Linked DNA regions of Collimonas fungivorans Ter331. The protein of the gene in region 1 interacts with the protein of each later gene in a pairwise test. Links are inferred from orthologs where the notes say so. Each region holds a gene or a part of one and is shown in the gene's direction. Other genes may lie near its edges.

Region 1 (5,183 bases):
ACGGATGCCGCCGCTCGGGTAGGCCAGCACGTATTTGTAGTTGATGTCAGCCTTGAACGGCCGCGTGACGACGCCGTGCGGGCGCCAGATCTTGGCCGCGAACGGCTCCACGATGGCGACGCCGAAACCGTTGGCGACCATGGCGTAGCGTGTGTGCGAGGTGTGCGTCTGGATGGTGTAGTTGGGGCGGATCGCGGCCGAGTTCAGGGTCGACAGTTCGCGGTCGTAGGATTGCGCGCTGTTGGGCATCCAGCCTATCACGTTCTCGCCGTCGAGGTCTTCGGGCACGATGATTTCCTTCTGCGCCAACGGGTGGGTCGCCAGCATCGCGCACAGCACGGTGGCTTCCATGATCGGTTCGACTTCAATGCCGGCGAACGGCGGGAACGCCAGGCTCAGCGCCATGTCGACCTTGAGGTCTTGCAGGCTGACCAGGATTTCGGGCACGGTGCAGCTGTCGATCTTGACCGAGACATCGGGATGCTGCTTGAAGAAACGCTGCAGCACTTCCGGCAGCAAGGTGGTGGACAGCACCGGCAGGCAGGCGACGGTCAAGCCTTCGGGCGCTTCATGGCGGATATTGCCCGCCACCTGCATCAGCCGCTCCAGTCCCAGGAAATTTTCTTCCACCGCCTTGTAAAAACGCACGCCGGCATTGGTCGGCTCGAGGCGGCCCTTAGCGCGGTTGAACAGGCGGAAACCGAGGTCGGCCTCTAGATCGGCGATCAGGCGGCTGATCGCCGGCTGGGTCACGTGCATGCGGCGGGCCGCTGATACGCTGGTGCCGGAAATCATCAGTGAACGGAAAGCCTCGATTTGTCTGAAACGGATCATGATTTTATGCCAATGCAGGGAGTGGTTGTAACGCTCTATAACAAACTGCTATGGCGCATACAAATTTGTGAGTGGACATGATATTCCATTCTTGTGACACTGTCTGCACTGGACATATTGATATCGGCATAGCCAGCAATAGCCAATAATTAGCCACACCGATTTTACATTGAACGATGTTTCAATGAGTGCAGCGGCGGGTCTGTTCTGCCGCTTGTGCAAGACGTTTTCTGGTTATGCTCCAGATTTGCCCACAAGGCGCCCTGTTTTAAGAGATTTCGAGGCCCTCACAAGGTGGCTTTCGGATCCTGGGGTCAAGCTAAACCGCCAAAGCCGCAACTCTGCCGATCAGCATTCCTGCTTCCTTCCCGCCGCATCCCATCCTCCACGCCACGTCCCTTTTGCTGCTGTCAGCGAATGAAATAACCCGAGACTTTCCAGCTGCCGTCTTTTTCACGCATGGGCGTGATGGTTTCCGTCGCCGATTTTTTGTTTTCGAACTGCGTCTCATACTGGATCACCACATATTCGCCATCGGGCGCGCCAGGCAGGGTGGTTGCATATTCCGTGCTTTTCAGCTCACGCATTTTTACCGGACCGAGCGGCGCCCGTAACGAGCGGATCCCGGTTTCCCATGTGTTTTTTGCGATGCCGGTCTTGAAGAATGTGCCTGCGCGTTCCCAGCTTTCACCGAATTTGCCGGCGTCGGTCAGCGTCATCCAGGTTTTGGCTGCGGTTTCGGCTTGCTGGATGAGTTCGGCTTGCGGATCCGCGGCGAAGGAGGGCGTGGCGGCGGCCAGCAGTGCAACGGTGACCAGCGTCAGTATGGTTTTCATTTTCCTAGCCTCCGGATGAACTGCTGCCATATTGGAAAGTACGCTCAAATCATAGGGGTTGCAACGAGCATACGCAATGTCCGTGACAATATAGAATTGGGGCAACTCTATCAGGAAGCCTACATGTATCGTTTGCCGACCACCGCCACCGCACCGTTTTGCCCTTCCGAAGTTGCCGGCACCATCGCAGTGCCGAGCAGCGGCCCGTTCTGGAAAAAAATCCTCAGGTTCGTCGGCCCCGGTTTGCTGGTCTCGGTCGGCTACATGGACCCCGGCAATTGGGCCACCTCGATCCAGGCCGGCTCGCAGTTCGGTTACCAGCTGCTGTTCGTGGTGCTGGCGTCCAGCCTGGCCGCAATCGTCCTGCAATGCCTCAGCATGCGCCTGGGCATCGCTACCAACAAGGACCTGGCGGTGCATTCGCGCGAGAACTACAGTCCGCGCGTCAGCAAGGGCATGTGGTTTTTCGCGGAGATTTCCATCATCGCCTGCGACCTGGCGGAGGTACTGGGGTGCGCGCTGGCGTTCAAGCTGCTGCTCGGCGTCTCGCTGCCGGCCGGCGTGCTCCTGACCGCGTTCGATACGGTGCTGGTGCTGGGTTTGAAAGGCAAGGGCTTCCGCCAGATCGAAGCCATCATCCTCGGCCTGGTGCTCACCATCGCGGCCTGCCTGTTCGTCGAGCTGGTGTTCCTGAAGCCGGACTGGCATGCGGTGGCGGCCGGCATGCTGCCGTCCTTGAGCGCGCTGTCGAGCCGGGAACCGCTGTACCTGGCGATCGGCATCCTCGGCGCCACCGTGATGCCGCACAACCTCTACCTGCATTCATCGATAGTGCAGACGCGGGTAGTGGAAAAGAACGACCGCAGCCGGCGCCAGGCGATACAGCTGTCGCGGCTCGACACCATCGTCTCGCTGCTGCTGGCGCTGCTGATCAACGGCGCTATCCTGGTGCTGGCGGCGAGCGCGTTTCATGCCACCGGGAATACGTCGGTAATCGATATCGACCAGGCGTATCACCTGCTCGATCCGATTACCGGCAGCGCCGCCGCCGGCATCCTGTTCGGCCTGGCGCTGCTGGCATCGGGACAGAGTTCGACTTTCACCGGGACCATCGCCGGCCAGGTCATCATGGAAGGTTTTCTCAATCTCAGGATCCCATGCTGGCAGCGGCGCCTGCTGACGCGCGGCCTGGCCCTGGTGCCGGCGCTGATCGGCGTGCTGACCTGGGGCGAGCATTCGGTGGGGCGCCTGCTGGTGCTCAGCCAGGTGGTGCTGAGCCTGCAGCTGCCGTTCGCCATGTATCCGCTGATCCGCCTCACCAGCCGGCGCGACGTGATGGGCGTGTTCGCCAATTCGTGGCTGACGGCGGCGCTGTCCTGGCTGCTGTTTGCGCTGATTTCGGCGGCGAATATCTGGCTGGTGCTGCAGGTGTTCGGTGTCGGCTAGTTGGAAAACGCCGGGATGCCGGTCTGCGCCCGTCCCAGGATCAGTGCGTGCACGTCATGCGTGCCTTCGTAAGTATTCACCACTTCCAGGTTGACCAGGTGGCGGATTACGCCGAACTCGTCGGAAATGCCGTTGCCGCCCAACATGTCGCGCGCAACGCGGGCAATGTCGAGCGCCTTGCCGCAGGAGTTGCGTTTCATGATGGAGGTGATTTCCAGCGAGGCGCTGCCGTCGTCTTTCATGCGGCCCAGCCGCAGGCAACCCTGCAGCGCCATGGTGATCTCGGTCTGCATGTTCACCAGCTTCACCTGCACCAGCTGGTTGGCCGCCAGCGGCCGGCCGAACTGTTTGCGGTCCATGGTGTACTGGCGCGCCGCATGCCAGCAGAATTCGGCGGCGCCGAGCGCGCCCCAGGCGATGCCGTAGCGCGCCGAGTTGAGGCAGGTGAACGGACCTTTCAAGCCGCGCACTTCGGGGAAGGCGTTTTCTTCCGGACAGAACACCTGGTCCATCACGATTTCGCCGGTAATTGAAGTGCGCAAGCCGACCTTGCCGTGGATGACTGGCGTCGATAATCCCTTCCAGCCTTTTTCAAGGACGAAGCCGCGGATCGCACCTTCGTCGTCCTTGGCCCAGACCACGAACACGTCGGCGATCGGGCTGTTGGTGATCCACATCTTGCTGCCCGAGAGCCGGTAGCCGCCGTCGACCTTGCGCGCGCGCGTCACCATGCTGCCGGGATCGGAGCCATGGTCCGGTTCGGTCAGGCCGAAGCAGCCGATCAGTTCGCCGCTGGCCAGCCGCGGCAAGTACTTTTGCCGCGTGGCTTCGCTGCCGAATTCGAAAATCGGCAGCATCACCAGCGAGCTTTGCACGCTCATCATGGAGCGGTAGCCGGAATCGATGCGCTCGATTTCGCGCGCGATCAGGCCGTAGCTGACGTAGCTCAGTCCGGCGCCGCCGTACTGTTCGGGAATGGTCGCGCCGAGCAGGCCGAGTGCGCCCATTTCGCGGAAAATCCCGGCGTCGGTCTGTTCATTGCGGAACGACATCAGCACCCGCGGCGCCAGCTTGTCGCGCGCGTAGGAGGCGGCGCTGTCGCGCACCAGGCGTTCCTCGCCGCTGAGCTGCTGCTCCAGCAATAGTGGGTCGTCCCAATGGAAGCTGGCGTGTGATGAGGGCATGTGTATTCTCCAAGATCGTTTGCTGTTGCAATCTGCTTGTCTGGCAGAGGGGATTGATTTACATCTCGCCGTGCGGTTCGATAGCGGCGCAGATTTTCGCCATATTACGGCTTTTACTTATAGTTGCATTCTTGCGTCCATTGTAACCTTGGGCACGCATCTCCGAATCAATGCGCAGCATGGGCCGGGCAGCATCGTCGCCTGATAAACATGAACCAGGAGGCATGAGTGAGGAAACAGTTATGTTGGACCATTCTATCAACCGCATTTTCCGGCATCGCCTGTGCCGGCGACGACAGCTCCGCCGGACTTGACGGTTTTGAATTCCATGGTTACCTGCGTGCCGGCGGTGGCGCTGCAATCGGCGGCAGCGGCGGTGCGCAGCCTTGTTTCCAGTTGGCGAGAGCTGCCAGCAAATACCGGCTCGGCAACGAGTGTGAGAACTACAGCGAACTGGAAGCGCGGCAAAAACTGTTTGGCCTGGCAAATGGCATGGTCGTCAGCGCCGATGTGATGGCCAGCTTGTACAATCCCGGCAATGTGTTTCCGCATTTCAATTCCAGCACCAATGGCGCCGTCCGGCTGCCTCAGGCCTACCTGCAGGCGACCAATCTGCCCGGCATGAATCCGCAGGCGCGCCTATGGGCCGGCCGGATCTACTACCACCGGCACGATATTCACACGATAGATTATTATTACTGGAATCCAAGCGGCCTCGGCGCCGGCGTCGACAACGTCGCCATCAACGGCCTGCAGTACAGCTATGCTTTGTTCCGGCAAGACGCGCAGTTCCAGGCCCGGCTGGCGAATCGCCACGACTTCCAGGTAGCCGGCATCCGCACCAATCGGAATGGCGAATTGCAGCTGGGCCTGTCGCTGATGC
Region 2 (2,778 bases), 1.4 Mb from region 1 along the record:
TGATCATGAGTTTCCACGGGGTGCCGAAGCGTACCTTGCTGCTGGGCGATCCTTATCATTGCGAGTGCCAGAAAACCGCGCGCCTGCTGGCGCAGCAGCTGGGGCTGGGGCCGGAGCAGTATCAGCTGACTTTCCAGTCGCGCTTCGGCAAGGCCGAATGGCTGCAGCCGTACACCGCGCCGACCTTGCAAAAACTGGCGAAGCAGGGCGTCGGCCGGGTCGATGTGATGTGTCCGGGTTTCACCAGCGATTGCCTGGAGACTTTGGAAGAAATTGCGATAGAGGCGAAACAGGATTTCCTCAGGGCAGGCGGCAAGGAATTCCATTTCATTGCTTGCCTGAACCAGGCGCCGGCCTGGATAGCTGGCATGGCTTCGCTGGTAGAAGAGCACATGATCGGCTGGCCTACCACCGAGAGCGAGCGAGAAGAGTTGCAGCAGCAGGCTGAGGTGTCGCGGCAACAGGCTGTGCGCCTTGGCGCCAGCCAATAGAACAGCCTATCTGGTGTAGAAATTTTGAGTGACGGTGCGCCGCTCCGGCAAGGCGCAACTATAATGAGCGCCCGATGCCGGGTGCATATGGACGATTATTGCTTGTTTTGCAAGTTGCAAAGGCGATCAGCCAAAGTCAATATAATGCGATCAGTTGCGAATAGCTGATCCAGCTTGCTGCAAGCAAAATATAAACGACCAGAAATGCGGAAATTAACGGTAGTTTCACGATATTTCCCTTTTTTGTTTGTTGCGATGTGGCAACTTTCAATTGTTTGAGTCCACGCCTACAGCTTAGTTCCTATGTCGCGTTGCAGCAAACCCTGGCTGGTAAATGTTGTTTCAAATTGTTGCCAGGATGGATGGGATTGATGCGCGTTTGATGCATTCCCCCGGCAACCGGACCACGGCCCGCGGCCAAATCAGGGCGCTCATTTTTTAACCCTTGAAAAAGTAAGGGCATAGCCTCATTTGGCTTCCTATACTTAGTAAGTTATTGATTGTTGGAGATTTTTGAATGGAACACATGGAAAATCAGAACGAACAGGCGCAAACGGAAAAGAGCCAGGTTGCCGAAGATGCAGCGGTAATTCCCGAAACGACGCTGGAAGTCCAGTTGTCGGAAGCACAAGCCAAGATCGCGGAAATGCAGGACGCTTTCCTGCGCGCCAAGGCCGAGTCGGAAAACATCCGCCGCCGGGCCCAGGAAGACATTGCACGTGCCCACAAGTTTGCGATTGAAGGCTTTGCCGAAGCGCTGGTGCCGGTCAAGGACAATCTTGAAATGGCGCTGAAGATCGAAACGCCTTCGCTGGAATCGCTCAAGGAAGGCGTGGAAATGACGCTCAAGCAGCTGTCGTCGGCCTTCGAAAGAAATCGTTTGCTGGAAATCTCGCCTGAAGTTGGCGAGAAGCTGGACCCGATGAAGCACCAGGCAATCTCGACTGTGCCTGCCGAGCAGGACGCCAATACCGTGGTGACTGTGTTGCAAAAAGGCTACACCATTGCCGATCGTCTGTTGCGGCCGGCCCTGGTCGTCGTGGCGCAAGGAAAATAGAAAAAAACGCCAGGAGCGAGCAGTTTAGCGCTTGAAAGCGCGCTTTCGCTCCCTATATTCAGACCATCCAAACATTCATCAGTTATTCAGTAAAGGACATACACCATGGGTAAAATTATCGGCATTGACTTGGGTACCACCAATTCTTGCGTTTCAGTGATTGAAAACGGTCAGCCAAAAGTGATCGAAAACTCGGAAGGCGCGCGCACCACGCCTTCCATCATCGCTTATCAAGAAGACGGCGAAATCCTGGTCGGCGCACCTGCCAAGCGCCAGGCTGTGACCAATCCGACCAACACGCTGTACGCCACCAAGCGTCTGATCGGCCGCAAGTTCGACGAAAAAGAAGTGCAGAAAGACATCGCGTTGATGCCTTACCAGATCATCAAGGCCGACAACGGCGATGCATGGGTAGGCGTACGCGACCAGAAACTGGCGCCGCCGCAAATTTCCGCAGAAGTATTGCGCAAGATGAAGAAGACCGCTGAAGACTACCTCGGCGAAGAAGTTACCGAAGCCGTGATCACGGTGCCGGCTTACTTCAACGACGCGCAGCGTCAAGCCACCAAGGACGCCGGCCGCATCGCCGGTCTGGACGTCAAGCGCATCATCAACGAGCCGACCGCGGCTGCGCTGGCTTTCGGCCTGGACAAGGCAGAAAAGGGCGATCGCAAGATTGCCGTGTATGACCTGGGCGGCGGTACTTTCGACGTCTCCATCATCGAAATCGCCGATGTCGATGGCGAAAAGCAGTTTGAAGTGCTGTCCACCAACGGCGATACTTTCCTCGGCGGCGAAGACTTCGACCAGCGCATCATCGATTACATCCTGGACGAGTTCAAGAAGATCAACGGCATCGACCTGAAGAAGGATGCGATCGCCTTGCAACGCATCAAGGCCTCGGCCGAGCGCGCCAAGATCGAATTGTCGTCGTCGCAACAGACCGAAATCAACGAACCGTACATCGCCATGGCGAACGGCGCGCCGATCCACCTGAACCTGAAGATGACCCGCGCCAAGCTGGAATCGCTGGTGGAAGAGCTGATCGCCAAGACCATCGAGCCGTGCCGCATCGCCATCAAGGACGCCGGCGTCAAGGTTTCCGACATCGACGACATCATTCTGGTCGGCGGCATGACCCGCATGCCTAAGGTGCAGGAAAAGGTGAAGGAATTCTTCGGCAAGGAACCACGCAAGGACGTCAATCCGGATGAGGCTGTCGCCGTTGGC

Evidence for each region. Proteins that work in one complex are often made in the same cells at the same time.
Region 2: the proteins of CFU_RS13395 (region 1) and grpE interact in binary tests that used the Escherichia coli proteins (3 or more experiments, as listed by UniProt). The link is inferred for Collimonas fungivorans Ter331 from one-to-one orthologs.

What each region holds. Positions count from the first base shown.
Region 1 is NC_015856.1:3,083,688-3,088,870, reverse strand. What follows is about bases 1,064-3,954. They hold CFU_RS13395 (Nramp family divalent metal transporter), read left to right. Parts: upstream 1,064-1,793; coding sequence 1,794-3,116; downstream 3,117-3,954. Other genes in these bases: CFU_RS13390 (acyl-CoA dehydrogenase), read right to left, coding at 3,113-3,954; CFU_RS13400 (DUF4019 domain-containing protein), read right to left, coding at 1,245-1,670. Outside these bases: CFU_RS13405 (LysR substrate-binding domain-containing protein), read right to left, coding at 1-834; more of CFU_RS13390, read right to left, coding at 3,955-4,300; CFU_RS13385 (maltoporin), read left to right, coding at 4,529-5,183. UniProt on the Escherichia coli protein: H(+)-stimulated, divalent metal cation uptake system. Involved in manganese and iron uptake. Can also transport cadmium, cobalt, zinc and to a lesser extent nickel and copper. Involved in response to reactive oxygen.
Region 2 is NC_015856.1:4,528,574-4,531,351, reverse strand. It holds grpE (nucleotide exchange factor GrpE), read left to right. Parts: upstream 1-1,008; coding sequence 1,009-1,548; downstream 1,549-2,778. Other genes in the region: dnaK (molecular chaperone DnaK), read left to right, coding at 1,654-2,778; hemH (ferrochelatase), read left to right, coding at 1-491. UniProt on the Escherichia coli protein: Participates actively in the response to hyperosmotic and heat shock by preventing the aggregation of stress-denatured proteins, in association with DnaK and GrpE. It is the nucleotide exchange factor for DnaK and may function as a thermosensor.